2 regions of the Arthrobacter sp. DNA4 genome follow, and region 1 is predicted to be linked to the other one. Evidence: riboswitches for the same ligand, from Rfam matches in the RefSeq annotation. Region 1 holds a riboswitch; the other holds the start of a gene.
The links. A riboswitch is a leader RNA that binds a small molecule or an ion and turns the genes downstream of it on or off. The one in region 1 is predicted to bind glycine.

Region 1 (7,706 bases):
CCTTCGGCGTACTTGTTGGTCAGCACGGAGCCCTGCGCCTGCATGACCGCGGCGGCGGTGTGGTTCTCCGAAGCGATCATTTCCAGGCCGTCGCGCTGGCGGCCCAGTTCGTCGTCGATCTTTGCCGCAATTTCGGGGTCCAGGGCGGAGAGGTCTGCGTTCAGGCTGGGGGAGACCACCTGTTCAAAGGCCACAGTGCCCGCGGCGGATGAAACGCCGCTCACAGTTCGCCGCCGTTTGCTTCGGCGTATTCCTGTGCGGAGAGCAGCGGGCCCTCTTCGGTGACGGTGACTTTGAAGAGCCAGCCGGCGCCGTAGGGGTCGTTGTTGATCACGGCGGGGTCGCTGACCACGTCGTCGTTGACTTCCGTGACCTCGCCCGTGACGGGGGAGTACAGGTCCGACACGGACTTGGTGGACTCGATCTCGCCACAGGTCTCGCCTGCGGTCACCGTGGCGCCAACTTCGGGCAGGTCCACGTAGACGATGTCGCCCAGTGCCTCGGCGGCAACAGCGGACACGCCCACCACGGAGGGGCCGGAGCCGTCAGCGGCGATCCATTCGTGCTCGGCGGAGTACTTCAGTTCAGCGGCAACTTTAGCCATGGTGTTTTTCCTTAAGTTTGGAGTGCAAGAAAGCGGGAGCGCGGGGTTATTTCTGGCGCTTGTAAAAGGGCAGTGCGACGACTTCGAAGGGCTCAGCCTTGCCGCGCAGGTCCACGTCCAGTGCGGTGCCCAGCTCGGCGTGCTCGACGTCGACATAGGCCAGGGCGACAGGGTAGCCCAGGGTGGGGCTCGGCTGGCCGGAGGTCACTTCGCCCACCACGTTGCCGTCCTTGAGGACGGGGTAGCCGCCACGGCCGGCGCGCCTGACCTTTCAGGCCGACGAGCTTGCGCTTGGAGCCGGACTCCTTGGCCGCCTCCAGTGCTGCCCGGCCCACGAAGTCCCCTTCCTTGGACTTAAGCGCCACCACGGGGCCAAGGCCGGCGTCGAACGGTGAACGCTCGAGGGAGAGCTCATTCCCGTACAGCGGCATGCCTGCTTCAAGGCGGAGCGAATCGCGGGATGCGAGGCCGCAGGGGACAATGCCGAACTCTTCCCCGGCCTGGGCCACGGACTCCCAGAGGGAAGCGGCGCCTTCATTCGGGAGGAAGAGTTCAAAGCCGTCTTCACCGGTGTAGCCAGTGCGGGCCAGGATGACATCGTGGCCGTCTACGGTGACTTCGTTGAACGCGTAATACTTCAGGTCGGTGACCAGGGCGTGCCGGGACTCATCCGTGAGTTTGAGCAGGATGGCCTCGGCCTTGGGTCCCTGGACTGCGACGAGCGAGGTTGCCGCCGAAGCGTCCTCCACCGTCACATCGAAGTTGGCTGCGCGCTCGGCGAGGGCGGCGGCCACGGTGGGGGCGTTGCCTGCGTTCGGGACCACCAGGTACTTCTCATCGCCGAACCGGTAGGTGATGAGGTCGTCGATGATGCCGCCGTCCTCATTGCAGATCAGCGAGTACTTGGCTTTGCCGTCCGCGATGGCGGACAACTTGCCTACCAGGGCGTAGTCCAGGAAGGCGCCGGCCTGGGGTCCGGTGACCCAGACTTCGCCCATGTGGGAGAGGTCGAACAGGCCGGCGGCTCTGCGCACGGCGTGGTGTTCTGCCAGTTCGGAGCTGTATTTGAGCGGCATCTGCCAGCCACCGAAGTCGGTGAAGGAGGCGCCAAGCTTTTTGTGCTCTTCGTAGAGAGCCGTGTAGTTCTCAGTCACGGGGGATCCTTAGTTTTCGAACTCGGACAGCGGCGGGCAGGAGCAGATCAAGTTCCGGTCTCCACCGGCGCCGTCGATCCGGCCCACCGGCGGGAAGTACTTGTCCTGCTTCAGGTGGTGGACGGGGAAGACGGCCTGCTCGCGGCTGTACTGGCGGGTCCATTCGGAGTTCACGACGGCGGACGCGGTGTGGGGTGCGTTGCGCAGCGGGGAATCCTGGACAGAGAAGTCGCCGTTGGCCACCTGGTCGATTTCCTTGCGGATGGTGATCATGGCCTCGATGAAGCGGTCGATCTCGGCCAGGTCCTCGGACTCGGTGGGCTCCACCATCAGGGTGCCTGCCACCGGGAACGCCAGGGTGGGGGCGTGGAAGCCGAAGTCGATGAGTCGCTTGGCCACGTCCTCGGCCGTGACACCGGTCTTGGCAGTGAGGTCGCGCAGGTCCAGGATGCATTCGTGCGCCACGAGGCCGCCTTCGCCGGTGTAGAGCACCGGGAAGTACTCGTTCAGGCGCACGGCAACATAGTTCGCTGCGAGCAGGGCTGCCTTGGTGGCCTCGGTCAGTCCCTCCCCGCCCATGAGCTTCACGTAGGCCCAGGAGATCGGCAGGACACCGGCGGAACCGAAGTTCGAGGCGCTGATGGCCACGCCGTGGCCTTCCTCATGCGCTGCCTTGTTGGCGTCGCCGGGCATGAACGGTGCCAGGTGTGCCTTGGCCGCGACCGGTCCGACGCCGGGTCCGCCGCCGCCGTGCGGGATGCAGAAGGTCTTGTGCAGGTTCAGGTGGGACACGTCGCCGCCGAACTTGCCGGGCTGGGCCAGGCCCACCAGGGCGTTCAGGTTGGCGCCGTCGACGTAGACCTGGCCGCCGGCCGCGTGGACAGCCTCGCAGATCTCGGTCACGTCCGCGTCGTAGACACCGTGGGTGGACGGGTAGGTGATCATGATCGCCGAGAGGACGTCCTTGTTCGCCTCGATCTTCGCGTACAGGTCCTCGTGGTCGATCGTTCCGTCCGCCGCCGTGGCAACGACGACGACCTTCATTCCGGCCAGGACCGCAGAGGCGGCGTTGGTGCCGTGGGCGGAGGCGGGGATGAGGCAGACGTTGCGCTGGGTATCGCCGTTGGCGCGGTGGTAGCCGCGGATGGCCAGCAGGCCGGCGAGCTCGCCCTGGGAGCCGGCGTTCGGCTGCAGCGACACCTGGTCGTAGCCGGTGATTTCCGCCAGGTCGGCTTCCAGGCCACTGATCAGTTCACGCCAGCCCTTGGTCTGGGACTCGGGGGCGAAGGGGTGGATGGAGGCGAACTCCGGCCAGGAGATGGCTTCCATCTCGGCGGTGGCGTTCAGCTTCATGGTGCACGAGCCCAGCGGGATCATGGTGCGGTCCAGCGCCAGGTCGCGGTCGGAGAGCCTGCGGATGTAGCGCAGGAGCTGGGTTTCGGAGCGGTGGGTGTTGAACACCGGGTGCTGCATGAACTCAGAGGTGCGGAGCACCTCTGACGGCAGGTCGAAGCCCGCAGCGTCCACTACGGGGCCGGCACCGAAGGCGACGGCGATCGCGGACAGGATTTCCGGCGTCGTGGTTTCATCCACGGACACGCCAATGGTGTCGGCATCAATGTGGCGCAGGTTGATGCCGCGTGCTTCAGCAGCGGTGATGACCTTGGCGGCCTTGCCCGGGACGGAAACCGTGACCGTATCGAAGAACGTCTCGGAGGCCAGTTCGCGGCCTGCGCTCTTGAGCGTGGTGGCGAGGGCGCGTGCGTTGTTGTGGACGCGCTCGGCAATGGCCTTCAGCCCGTCGGGGCCGTGGTAGACGGCGTAGAAGGAGGAAACGATGGCCAGCAGCGCCTGCGCGGTGCAGATGTTGGACGTGGCCTTCTCGCGGCGGATGTGCTGCTCGCGGGTCTGCAGCGCCAGGCGGTAAGCCGGGAGGCCGGCGTCGTCCTTGGATACGCCCACCAGGCGGCCCGGCATGGAACGTTCCAGGCCCTTGGCCACTGCCATGTATGCGGCGTGCGGGCCGCCGAAGAACAGCGGGACACCGAAACGCTGGGTGGAGCCGACGGCGATGTCGGCACCCTGCTCGCCTGGAGGGGTGATCAGGGTCAGTGCCAGCAGGTCAGCGGCCACCGTCACCAGCGCGCCGCGCTCCTTTGCTTCGGCGATGACGCCGGCGTGGCTGAAAACGCGGCCGGAGACGCCCGGCTGCTGGAGCACGATGCCGTTGATTGCGCCGTCGGGCAGGCCCTTGGACAGGTCGGCGACCTCAACCTCGAAGCCGAGCGCCTCGGCGCGGCCCTTGACGATGGCGATGGTCTGCGGCAGGACGTCGGCGTCCAGGACGGTCTTGCCGTCTCGGACGTCCTTGTTCTTGTTGGCGCGGCGCATCATGAGGACGGCTTCGGCCACGGCGGTGGCTTCATCGAGCAGGGAGGCGTTGGCGATGGGCAGGCCCACCAGGTCCTGGACCATGGTCTGGAAGTTCAGGAGTGCCTCGAGCCGTCCCTGGGAAATCTCGGGCTGGTACGGGGTGTAGGCGGTGTACCAGGCCGGGGCCTCGAGGACATTCCGGCGGATGACGGCGGGCGTGATGGTGTCGTAGTAGCCCTGGCCGATCATCTGTACGGCGGTCTTGTTCTTGGCGGCGAGCCTGCGCAGTTCCGCAAGCACCTCAACCTCGCTCAGCGCGTCTTTGAGCGCAAGGGGCTTGGACTGGCGGATTGAGTTGGGAACGGCGATGTCCACCAGTCCATCAACGCTGTCGTAGCCAACGGCCTTGAGCATGGTGTCCACGTCAGCCTGGCGGCGTGCACCGATATGCCGGTCTGCAAAGGCAGACGGAAGGGATTGAATCGTCATGAGGAACTCCAGGTTTGGCCGGTCACGGGTGGCACGGCATGGATCGGGTCCCTCCCCGCTCTGTATTGGACCTGAGAGATTCCGCAAACCCATCAGGGCCTGCTTGCACCGTCGGTGAGTACTGCCGGAGCAGCACTGCTTTCCAGAGTCGCCTCGCCGTGACGGTACATGGGCCTGAGAGATTCCTGGGGAGGATTTGCTCCTACGGCGCCTGCCCGGTGATGGCCGGGAGAACTCTCCCGCCACAGCTCGAAAGGCATATTGAAATGTGGGTGATTCGGCTCACAGGTTACCGGCAAAGCGGGCCGGGGAGCAAATCGGTCCGTCATGAATTGGGGCTCCAGAGCGTTACGTGGATGGCGTAACGCCGGGTTTGACTTTTGTCCGTGACGGACGCCACACTGAACCCCGTGATCCGGCCGGACAGCGGAACTGGCCCAAAGATGCTGGGTGCTCTGTTCGCCGTCCGGGATCACCGGAGGCCCCACAATCCATTCTGCGCATTACCGCGCCTGGGATGGATGCCCTCCGACAACTGAACACTGATTTAGCAAGCAAACGCTTTTGACCTGCGGCGGGAGAGCCCTGCCGGTACGTTCAGCAGGCGCCGTAGGAGCAAACCCTCCCCAGGAAACTCTCAGGCCCACGTACCGCCGCGGTGAGGCAACTCTGGAAAGCAGCCGGGCCCTGTCCTGGCTCACCGACGGTGCAAGCACGCCCATGCCGGCATGTGGAAACTCTCAGGTCCCAGACAGAGCGGGGAGGAAATCCAATCTTTGCGACACCCCGGGTGCCGCTCGAACGATGGAGTTCCTCAATGACGACCCATTCCCCGACGTCCCCCGGCGGCGGAGCCCCGCACCTGGAGCGGCAGCTCAGCAACCGCCACATCCAACTGATCGCCATCGGCGGTGCAATCGGCACTGGCCTGTTCATGGGCTCAGGCAAGACCATCTCGGCGGTAAGCCCCTCGGTGATCTTCGTGTACATGATCATCGGCTTCATGCTGTTCTTCGTCATGCGTGCCATGGGTGAACTGCTGCTCAGCAACCTCAACTACAAGTCCTTCAGCGACTTTGCCGCTGACCTGCTGGGTCCATGGGCCGGCTTCTTCACAGGCTGGACCTACTGGTTCTGCTGGGTCATCACCGGCATTGCCGACGTCATCGCCATCGCGGGCTACTCCAAAGAGCTGTGGCCCGGACTGCCCCTCTGGATTCCCGGCCTGGCCACCGTGGCCATCCTGCTCCTGCTGAACCTCACCACCGTGAAGGCGTTCGGCGAAACGGAGTTCTGGTTCGCACTCATCAAGATCATTGCCATTGCTGCCCTGATCATCGTTGGCCTGTTCATGATCTTCACCGGTTTCCAGTCCGACGCCGACCCTGCCACCTTCACCAACCTGTGGAGCCACGGCGGATTCTTCCCGAATGAGTTCATGGGCTTCGTGGCCGTCTTCCAGATCGCCGTTTTCGCGTTCGTGGGCATCGAACTGGTGGGCACCACCGCCGCCGAGGCCAAGAACCCGGAGCGGAACCTTCCCAAGGCCATCAACTCCATCCCCATCCGCGTGCTCCTCTTCTACGTGGGCGCCCTCATCATCCTGATGGCCGTCACCCCCTGGACCGAGTTCAGGGCCGGTCACAGCCCCTTCATCGCCATGTTCTCCCTGGCAGGCCTGGGCGCCGCGGCCACCGTGGTCAATCTCGTGGTGCTGAGCTCCGCGATGTCCTCCGCGAACTCCGGGATCTACTCGACGTCCCGCATGGTCTTCGGCCTTGCCCAGGAAGGCGACGCACCCGACGTCTTTGGCAAACTGTCCCGGCGGAAGGTGCCCCAGAACGCACTGTTCCTCTCCTGCGTGCTGCTGCTGTCCGGCGTCGTCCTCATGTATGCGGGCCAGGACGTGGGCAAGGCCTTCGACATGGTGACCACGGTCTCCGCCGTCTGCTTCGTCTTTGTCTGGTCCATCATCCTGGCCAGCTACGTCGCCTTCCGCCGCCGCCGGCCGCACCTGCATGAAGCATCCAAGTTCAAGATGCCCGGCGGTGTTGCCATGGTCTGGGTGGTCTTCGCCTTCTTCGCCTTCGTGATCTGGACCCTCACCACCCAGCCGGACACCCTGGTTGCCCTGCTGGTCACCCCGGTGTGGTTCATCCTGCTGGGCGCCGCATGGTTCGTCCTCCGCCGCCGGCCCGCACACCAGGCCCGTTTCGCCACGTTCCAGGCTGAACTGCAGGCAGACCAGGACTTCACCGACGCCGCATCAGGCAAGGCTGTCCGTACGGGTGCCGCCGCAGAAGCGGGGGAAGAGCGGGTCAAACGGTGATCGCCGCGGAGGCCCGCGTGTCCGAGCTGAGCGCATCCGAACCTGGGACTTCTGAAGCCGGCCAGCTGCAGGCTGTGGCAGCCCACGAAACGGGCCGGGAATTCGTGCTGACGTTCCATTGCCCGGATGCCCTTGGCATTGTCCAGGCGGTGGCGGCATACCTGCTGGAACAGGAATGCTACATCGTGGACATCAAGCAGTTCGGCGACAGGGCAAGCGGCCGGTTCTTCATGCGAATCCACGTCACCTCGCGGGTTGAGCTGGACCTTGGCCGCCTCCGGGCCGGTTTCGGTCAAGTGGCCCAGGAGTGGCAGATGGACTGGCGGCTGGAACGCCACGGACGCAAGCAGCCCATCCTGGTGATGGTCTCCAAGTACGAGCACTGCCTCAACGACCTCCTGTTCCGCGCCCGCAGTGGTGAGTTGCCCGTGGAGATCGCCGCCGTGGTGTCCAATCACCCGGACCTGGAACCGCTTGCGGCGTGGCACGGCGTTCCGTTCCACCACATCCCTGTGACGCCGGAAACCAAGGCCGATGCCGAGGAGCGGCTGCTGGGCCTGGTGGACCACTACGCTGTGGAGTTGGTGGTGCTGGCCCGCTACATGCAGGTGCTCAGCGACGAGGCCACCACCCGCCTCAGTGGCAAGGCCATCAACATCCACCACTCATTCCTGCCCAGCTTCAAGGGTGCCAAGCCCTACCACCAGGCCTACGAGCGGGGCGTCAAAACGGTGGGCGCCACAGCCCACTACGTCAA
Region 2 (7,706 bases), 390 kb from region 1:
ACTGCCATGACAATTCCTAACTAAAAATCTGATTCGAGTCACTCTAAGTGGCTGGGGTGGAGCGGGCAGGACATCCTCTGCGTGCTCGGTCGCGAAGACGCCCGCTAAGCGGACGTGACGCAGTGGCCGGGTTGGGTGCGCGGCTGACCGAATTCCTCCGCGTGCTCGGTCGCGAAGACGCCCGCCAAGCGGACGTGACGCTCCCTTAGACGCACGTCTCCGGAATCCGTCCAGTCGCCAACGCACGTCACCACAGCGACGCCGCAGCAGGAAACGATGCACCGGGCATTGGTTCGGCCGCCCAAGGGAATTCACGCACCTCGTCCGCCTACTTTCTCAGCCCGGGCCGCTGGCCAAGTCCTCGCACAACTGAAGCCTCCGCACGAGCGTCGGCGGAGCCGGACTTTTCGAAAGCGTGCGTCAAAGCGAGGAACTGGGCCCACGCCGTCCGGGTTCTCTGGCCGAGCTTGCGAGGCTAGGGGGACGGTGGGGCGCAGCACGCGTGAAAATGTCCGGTCCGCCGATCCCGAAGGTGACCGGGGCTACGACGGCTCCGACGGGCCAAGGCCAGCACGGAGGGACTACTTGAGGCGCTTGTAGAACGGGAGGTCGACGACTTCGAAGGGTTCTGCCTTGCCGCGGAGATCGATGTCCAGGGCTGTGCCGGGTGCCGAGTACTCGACGTCGACGTAGGCCATGGCGACGGGATAGCCGAGGGTGGGCGATGGCTGGCCGGAGGTGACCTCACCGACCGTGGCGCCGTCCCTGAGGACCGGGTAGTGCGCGCGACCGGCGCGGCGGCCCTGGCCTTTGAGCCCCACGAGGCGGCGGCCGGAGGTGCTGCCGGCGCGGGCTTCCTTCTTTGCTGCCAGCGCAGCCTTGCCAACGAAGTCGCCTTCCTTGGAGAGTGCGACGACGGGGCCCAGGCCTGCAGCGAACGGGTCACCCTGCAGGGAGAGCTCGTTCCCGTACAGCGGCATTCCCGCTTCCAGGCGGAGGGAGTCGCGTGAGGCGAGGCCGGCGGGGGTCAGCTCACCGTCGTCGGCGATGGCGACCAGTGCCTGCCACAGTGCCGGGGCGTCCGCGTTGTCCACGAAGATCTCGAACCCGTCCTCACCGGTATACCCGGTGCGTGCGAGCAGGAGTTCCTTGCCGGCGCCGCCCACCAGGAACGGAACCTCCACGGCGGCGTAGTATTTCAGTTCCGTCACCAGGGAGTGCTGTGCGGCCGGGACCAGGCGCAACAGGAGTTCCTGGGCCTTGGGACCCTGCACTGCGACCAGTGATGTGCGGGCCGAGGCGTCCTCCACCAGCACGTCAAACCCAGCGGCCCGTTCCTGCAGGGCTGCCGCCACCACCGCGGCGTTGCCCGCATTGGGCACCACCAGGAAGACGTCCGTGCCGTCTTCAGCAGCGGGACGGCGGTAGGTGATGAGGTCGTCGATGATGCCGCCGTCCTCATTGCAGATCAGCGAGTACTTGGCCTTGCCCACGGCCATGGCGGACAACTTGCCCACGAGGGCGTAGTCCAGGAAAGCGGCAGCCTGCGGTCCGGTGACCCAGACTTCGCCCATGTGGGAGAGGTCGAACAGACCGGCGGCTTTGCGCACGGCGTGGTGTTCAGCCAGTTCGGAGGTGTACTTCAATGGCATCTGCCACCCGCCGAAGTCGGTGAAGGAGGCGCCAAGCTTTTTGTGTTCGTCGTAAAGGGCGGTGTATTTCTCGGTCACGGTGCCGGTCCTTTAGTTTTCGAACTCTTCGAGCGGCGGGCAGGAGCAGATGAGGTTCCGGTCTCCGGCGGCGCCGTCGATCCGGCCCACCGGCGGGAAGTACTTGTCCTGCTTGTGGTGGGCAGGGAACGCGGCCTGCTCGCGCGGGTAGGCACGGTCCCAGTCGGAGCTGACGACGGCGGCTGCCGTGTGGGGTGCGCGGCGCAGGGGTGAGTCCGCCACGGCAAAGTCGCCGTTGGCCACCTGGTCGATTTCCTTGCGGATGGTGATCATGGCCTCGATGAAGCGGTCTATTTCGGCCAGGTCCTCGGACTCGGTGGGCTCCACCATCAGGGTGCCTGCCACCGGGAATGCCAGGGTGGGTGCGTGGAAGCCGAAGTCGATGAGGCGCTTGGCCACGTCCTCGGCCGTGACGCCTGTCTTGGCGGTCAGGTCGCGCAGGTCCAGGATGCATTCGTGCGCCACGAGGCCGCCTTCGCCGGTGTAGAGCACCGGGAAGTACTCGTTCAGCCGGGCAGCGACGTAATTGGCAGCGAGCAGCGCGGACTTGGTGGCCTCGGTGAGCCCTTCCCCGCCCATCAGCTTTACGTACGCCCAGGAGATCGGCAGGACGCCGGCCGAACCGAAGCGGGAAGCTGAGATCGCCACCCCGTGGCCTTCATCATGCGTTGCCTTGTTGGCGTCGCCGGGCATGAACGGTGCCAGGTGGGCTTTGGCTGCCACGGGTCCGACGCCGGGTCCGCCGCCGCCGTGGGGGATGCAGAAGGTCTTGTGGAGGTTCAGGTGGGAGACGTCGCCGCCGAACTTGCCGGGCTGGGCCAGGCCCACCAGGGCGTTCAGGTTGGCGCCGTCGATGTAGACCTGGCCGCCGGCCGCGTGCACGGCGTCGCAGACCTCACGGACGTCCCCGTCATAGACACCGTGGGTGGACGGGTACGTGATCATGATGCAGGACAGGACGTCCTTGTTGGCTTCGATCTTGGCCGTCAGGTCATCGTGGTTGATGGTGCCGTCAGCGGCCGTGGCCACAACGACGACCTTCATGCCGGCCAGAACGGCGGAGGCGGCATTGGTGCCGTGGGCGGAGGCGGGGATCAGGCAGACGTTGCGCTGCTCTTCGCCGCGGGAGTGGTGGTAGCCGCGGATGGCCAGCAGGCCTGCGAGCTCGCCCTGGGATCCGGCATTGGGCTGGATGGACACCTGGTCGTACCCGGTAATCGCGGTCAGGTCCGCCTCCAGGTCGGCGATCAGTTCACGCCAGCCTTCGGTCTGGGAGTCCGGGGCGAAGGGGTGGATGGAGGCGAATTCCGGCCAGGAAATGGCTTCCATCTCTGCGGTGGCATTCAGCTTCATGGTGCACGAGCCCAGCGGGATCATGGTGCGGTCCAGCGCAAGGTCCCGGTCCGACAGCTTCCGGATGTAGCGCAGGAGCTGGGTTTCGGACCGGTGCGTGTTGAACACCGGGTGCTGCAGGTAGTCGGAGGAACGTCCGACGGCGGCCTCCAGTCCGAAGCCTTCAGCCGCGGCAACGGAGGCGCCAAAGACGTCCGCGACGTCGGCGACGATGGCCGCCGTCGTGGTTTCATCGAGCGAGATGCCCACGGTATCGGAGTCGACGGGACGCAGGTTGATTCCGCGCTCTTCGGCATCGGCGACAAGCGCGGCGGCGCGTCCGGGGACGCGGACGGTAAGGGTGTCGAAGAAGCTCGTGTGGAGCACCTCCACACCGGCAGCTGCCAGCGAGGCCGCCAGCACCCGGGCGTGGCCGTGAGTCGTTTCCGCAATCGCCTTCAGCCCGTCGGGGCCGTGGAAGACGGCGTACATGGAGGAGACGATGGCCAGAAGGGCCTGCGCGGTGCAGATGTTGGACGTGGCCTTCTCGCGGCGGATGTGCTGCTCGCGGGTCTGCAGCGCCAGGCGGTACGCGGGCACCCCTGCGTCATCCTTGGACACGCCCACCAGGCGGCCGGGCAGTGAACGCTCCAGGCCCTTGCGGACAGCGATGTATGCGGCGTGCGGGCCGCCGAAGAACAGCGGGACACCGAAACGCTGGGTGGAGCCGACGGCGATGTCGGCGCCCTGCTCGCCCGGAGGGGTGATCAGAGTCAGTGCCAGCAGGTCAGCGGCCACGGTGACCAGCGCGCCGCGGTCCTTCGCCACCGCAATAGTGGCCGACTGGTCCCAGACCCGGCCGGAGGCGCCGGGCTGCTGGAGCACGATGCCGTTGATGTCGCCGTCGGGCAGGCCCTTGGACAGGTCGGCGACCTCAACTTCGAACCCGAGCGCCTCGGCGCGGCCCTTGACGATGGCGATGGTCTGCGGCAGCACGTCGATGTCCAGGACAGTCTTGCCGTCCGCTGCAGGCTTGGTCTTGTTGGAGCGGCGCATGAGCAGCACGGCCTCGGCCACGGCGGTGGCTTCATCGAGGAGGGAGGCGTTTGCGATGGGCAGGCCCACCAGGTCCTGGACCATGGTCTGGAAGTTCAGGAGTGCTTCGAACCGGCCCTGGGAAATCTCGGGCTGGTACGGGGTGTAGGCGGTGTACCAGGCCGGGGCCTCGAGGATGTTCCGGCGGATCACGGCAGGGGTGATGGTGTCGTAGTAGCCCTGGCCAATCAGTTGCACGGCCGTCTTGTTCTTGGCGGCGAGCCTGCGTAGTTCCGCGAGCACCTCAACTTCACTGAGGGCATCCTGCAGGCGGAGGGCGGTTTCCTGGCGGATGACCTTGGGTACGGCGGTGTCCACCAGTGAATCGACCGTGCCGTAACCCACGGCTTTGAGCATGGTGTCGACGTCGTCCTGGCGGCGTGCGCCAATGTGGCGGTCGACGAAGGCGGTGGAGGCTGGGGTAACCGACACGAAGGAACTCCATTTATTCAGGCGGCGCAGGGTACGCCACAGCTATTCGGGTCCCTCCCCGCTCTGTATTGGACCTGAGAGTTTCCGCGTTCCCTGCCTGGGCAGGACCCGCTTGCACCGTCGGTGAGCACAACAGCCGTTTCGCGTCCCCCAAGGGAGGCCGGACAACTGCCTGCTGCTTTCCAGAGGTGCCTCGCCGCGGCGGTACAGGGGCCTGCGAGATTCCTGGGGAGGATTTGCTCCTACGGCGCCTGCCTGTACTTCCGGCAGAACTCTCCCGCCGCAGATCAAAGGCTATTCATTTGTTGGATCATGACGGCCGGTGACAGCCCTCACAACTCTCCATTGTCCTACGCCACGAGCCCTCCCGGCAAATGGAAAACTACCTGCGGAGCCGTTCCAAGGCGGCCAGGAGTTCCTCCACATCAGCGGCCGCTCCGCCTTCCGGCGCAGGGCCCACGGAAAGCATGGCATTGAAGTACAAACCGTCACCCATATACAGGACAGCCTTGGCCAGGCCGGGCCCCACATCTGCTGCGATCTCGTCCAGCCACCGCTGCTGGATGGCGGCGAACCGGCGGCGCGTCTCTTCATGCGCCACCTCCGCAAGCCGCGTGGCAGCCACGATGACCCGGTCCAGCGGAGTATCCGCCCAGACGGAGGAGCGGATGAAATACGCGGCGGCACCTTCACCGGCCGAAGCCATCGCGTCGGCGTCCGCCTTGGCCAGCCCCTCCAGGCGGTCAAGCAGCACGGCGATGAGCGCTTCCTTGTTGGGAAAGTGGTAGAGGAGGCCACCTTTGGACACCCCGGCCTTCCGGGCTACGGCGTCGAGGGTTGCAGCACGCTCCCCCACTTCGATCAGCAGGGACTCGAAGGCGTCAAGGACCGCATCACGGGCTACAGGCTTTCGGGGCATGCCTTCCATCATGCCCTCCACCGGCAGGGAAGAAGGAATGCGCCCGTTTTCAAACTATACCGTCCAGACGGTACAGTTATTGCATGACGACTTCCCTCAGTCCGGCCCCCACCCAAAGGGACAGCACCGCCGCGCGGCCCCCGTGGCGGGATTGGCTTGCGCTGGGGCTGCTGATGTTTCCCGTGCTGCTGGTGGCAGTGGACAACACCGCCCTGACCTTTGCCCTGCCCGCCATCGCACGTGCCCTGGAACCAACCGGCCTGCAGCTGCTGTGGATCGTGGACGCCTACCCCCTGGTCCTGGCCGGGCTGCTGGTATCAATGGGAAGCCTCGGCGACCGCATTGGGCGGCGGCGGCTGCTGGTCATCGGCAGCCTGGGCTTCGCCGCGCTGTCCGCCGCCACGGCCTTTGCCCCCACCCCGGAGTGGCTGATCGCCGGCCGTGCGGCGCTCGGGTTCTTCGGCGCCATGCTGATGCCGTCCACCCTGTCGCTGATCCGCAACATATTCCCGGAGCCCAACCGCCGGCGGCTTGCGGTGGCCATCTGGGCGGCCGGATTCTCCGGCGGCGCCGCCCTGGGCCCAATCCTCGGTGGATGGCTGGTGGAGCACTTCTGGTGGGGCGCCGTCTTCCTGGTGGCCGTGCCACTCATGCTGCCCCTGCTGGCGCTGGGGCCTGTCCTGATCCCGGAATCCAGGGATCCCGCGCCGGGCAGGGTGGATATCCCAAGCGTCCTGCTCTCCATGCTGGTCATGGTGCCCGTGGTCTACGGCATCAAGTCAGTAGCCACCGAAGGCCCGGGCATGGCAGGGCTGGGCAGCATCGCCTTTGGCGTGGTCATGGGGATCGTGTTCGTACGCCGCCAGCACCGCCTGCAGCATCCACTGCTGGACATGTCGCTGTTCCGGAACAGGGTGTTCAGCATGGCCATCAGCGCCAACATCCTGGCCCTGTTTTCCTTCAACGGGTTCATCCTTTTCCTTGCCCAGCACCTCCAACTCCTGGAGGGGATGACGCCGTCCGCGGCGGGCATTGCCATGCTCCCGGCCCTGGCAGCCACCGTGGCGGCAGGCCTGGTGGCAGTCCCGTTGGTCCTGAAAGTCCGGCCAGGGTACGTAGTGGCCGCGGGCCTGTCCTTCAGCGCCGTCGGCTACAGCGTGGTGGCCTTCGGAAACCATGACGGCGGCCCCTCCCTGCTGCTGGCAGCGCTGCTGGTCCTGGCGCTGGGCGTCGGCACGGCGGAAACCATCTCGAACGACCTCATCCTCGGCTCGGCCCCGCCGGTGAAATCAGGCGCCGCGGCGGCGATTTCCGAGACGGGCTACGAGGTGGGCTCACTGCTGGGGACTGCGGTGCTGGGCTCCATCCTGACCGCGTCCTACCAGCAGAACCTCCGGCTGCCGGCGGGGCTCGAGGCCATGCTGCCCGGAGCCTCACTGCACAACGCCGGGGAGACGTTGGCCGGCGCGGTGGAGGCGGCCCTGTTGCCGGAATCAGTCGCGGGGGCAGTTCGGGATGCCGCGGCCGCGGCGTTCGATTCCGGCGTGCACATCACGGCGGCAATCGGGCTGGTACTGATGGCGGCGGCGGCAGTGCTCGCCGCCGTCGTACTCCGGAAAGTGCCCAAAGCGGCCTAGCAGTACAACGGCAGTGCTGTCCGGGGTAAAAGGAAGGCGTCCTGCGCCGGGGCAACCCCGGCGCAGGACGCCCTGCTGGATGTCCGCTACTTGGAGTCGGCGGCCGTGACCTTGGCGGTGGGCTTCATGTTTTCTGCCTGCACCATCCAGGCGAACTGCTCCAGCCTGGCAATGAACTCGTGCAGGAGGTCCGCGGAGGTGGGGTCTTCCTCATCCACTTCGTCGTGGACCTTACGCATGGTGCCAACGGCAGCTTCCATGGCGGCGACGATCCGCTCAATGGCATCCCCGGTGCTGATGAGCCCGTCGGGGAACTGGGCCAGGCTGGTGGTCTCGGCCACGGTGGAGCTGCGGCCGTCGGGGAGCGCGTGCAGGGCACGCATGCGCTCGGCAGTGTCGTCGGCGAACTGGCGGGCGGCGTCGACGATCTCATCGAGCTGGAGGTGGAGGTCGCGGAAGTTGGTGCCCACGATGTTCCAGTGCGCCTGCTTGCCCTGAACATGGAGCTCGATCAGGTCTGCCAGGACAGCCTGCAGGTTGTTGGTCAGTGTCGGTGAAGCT

Region 2: another riboswitch for glycine. It lies ahead of gcvP (aminomethyl-transferring glycine dehydrogenase); the one in region 1 lies ahead of NMQ03_RS02290 (amino acid permease).

What each region holds. Positions count from the first base shown of each region.
Region 1 covers NZ_CP101466.1:469,808-477,513, forward strand. The annotation lists gene glyA (serine hydroxymethyltransferase) at 1-224, opposite strand, end outside; gene gcvH (glycine cleavage system protein GcvH) at 221-604, opposite strand; partial or broken gene gcvT (glycine cleavage system aminomethyltransferase GcvT) at 651-1,758, opposite strand; gene gcvP (aminomethyl-transferring glycine dehydrogenase) at 1,768-4,620, opposite strand; glycine riboswitch at 4,773-4,872, opposite strand; glycine riboswitch at 5,186-5,283, shown strand; gene NMQ03_RS02290 (amino acid permease) at 5,438-6,949, shown strand; gene purU (formyltetrahydrofolate deformylase) at 7,015-7,706, shown strand, end outside.
Region 2 covers NZ_CP101466.1:858,250-865,955, reverse strand. The annotation lists gene NMQ03_RS04090 (L-serine ammonia-lyase) at 1-8, opposite strand, end outside; gene gcvT (glycine cleavage system aminomethyltransferase GcvT) at 582-1,730, opposite strand; gene gcvP (aminomethyl-transferring glycine dehydrogenase) at 1,743-4,589, opposite strand; glycine riboswitch at 4,782-4,879, opposite strand; gene NMQ03_RS04075 (TetR/AcrR family transcriptional regulator) at 4,972-5,508, opposite strand; gene NMQ03_RS04070 (MFS transporter) at 5,592-7,145, shown strand; gene NMQ03_RS04065 (Dps family protein) at 7,232-7,706, opposite strand, start outside.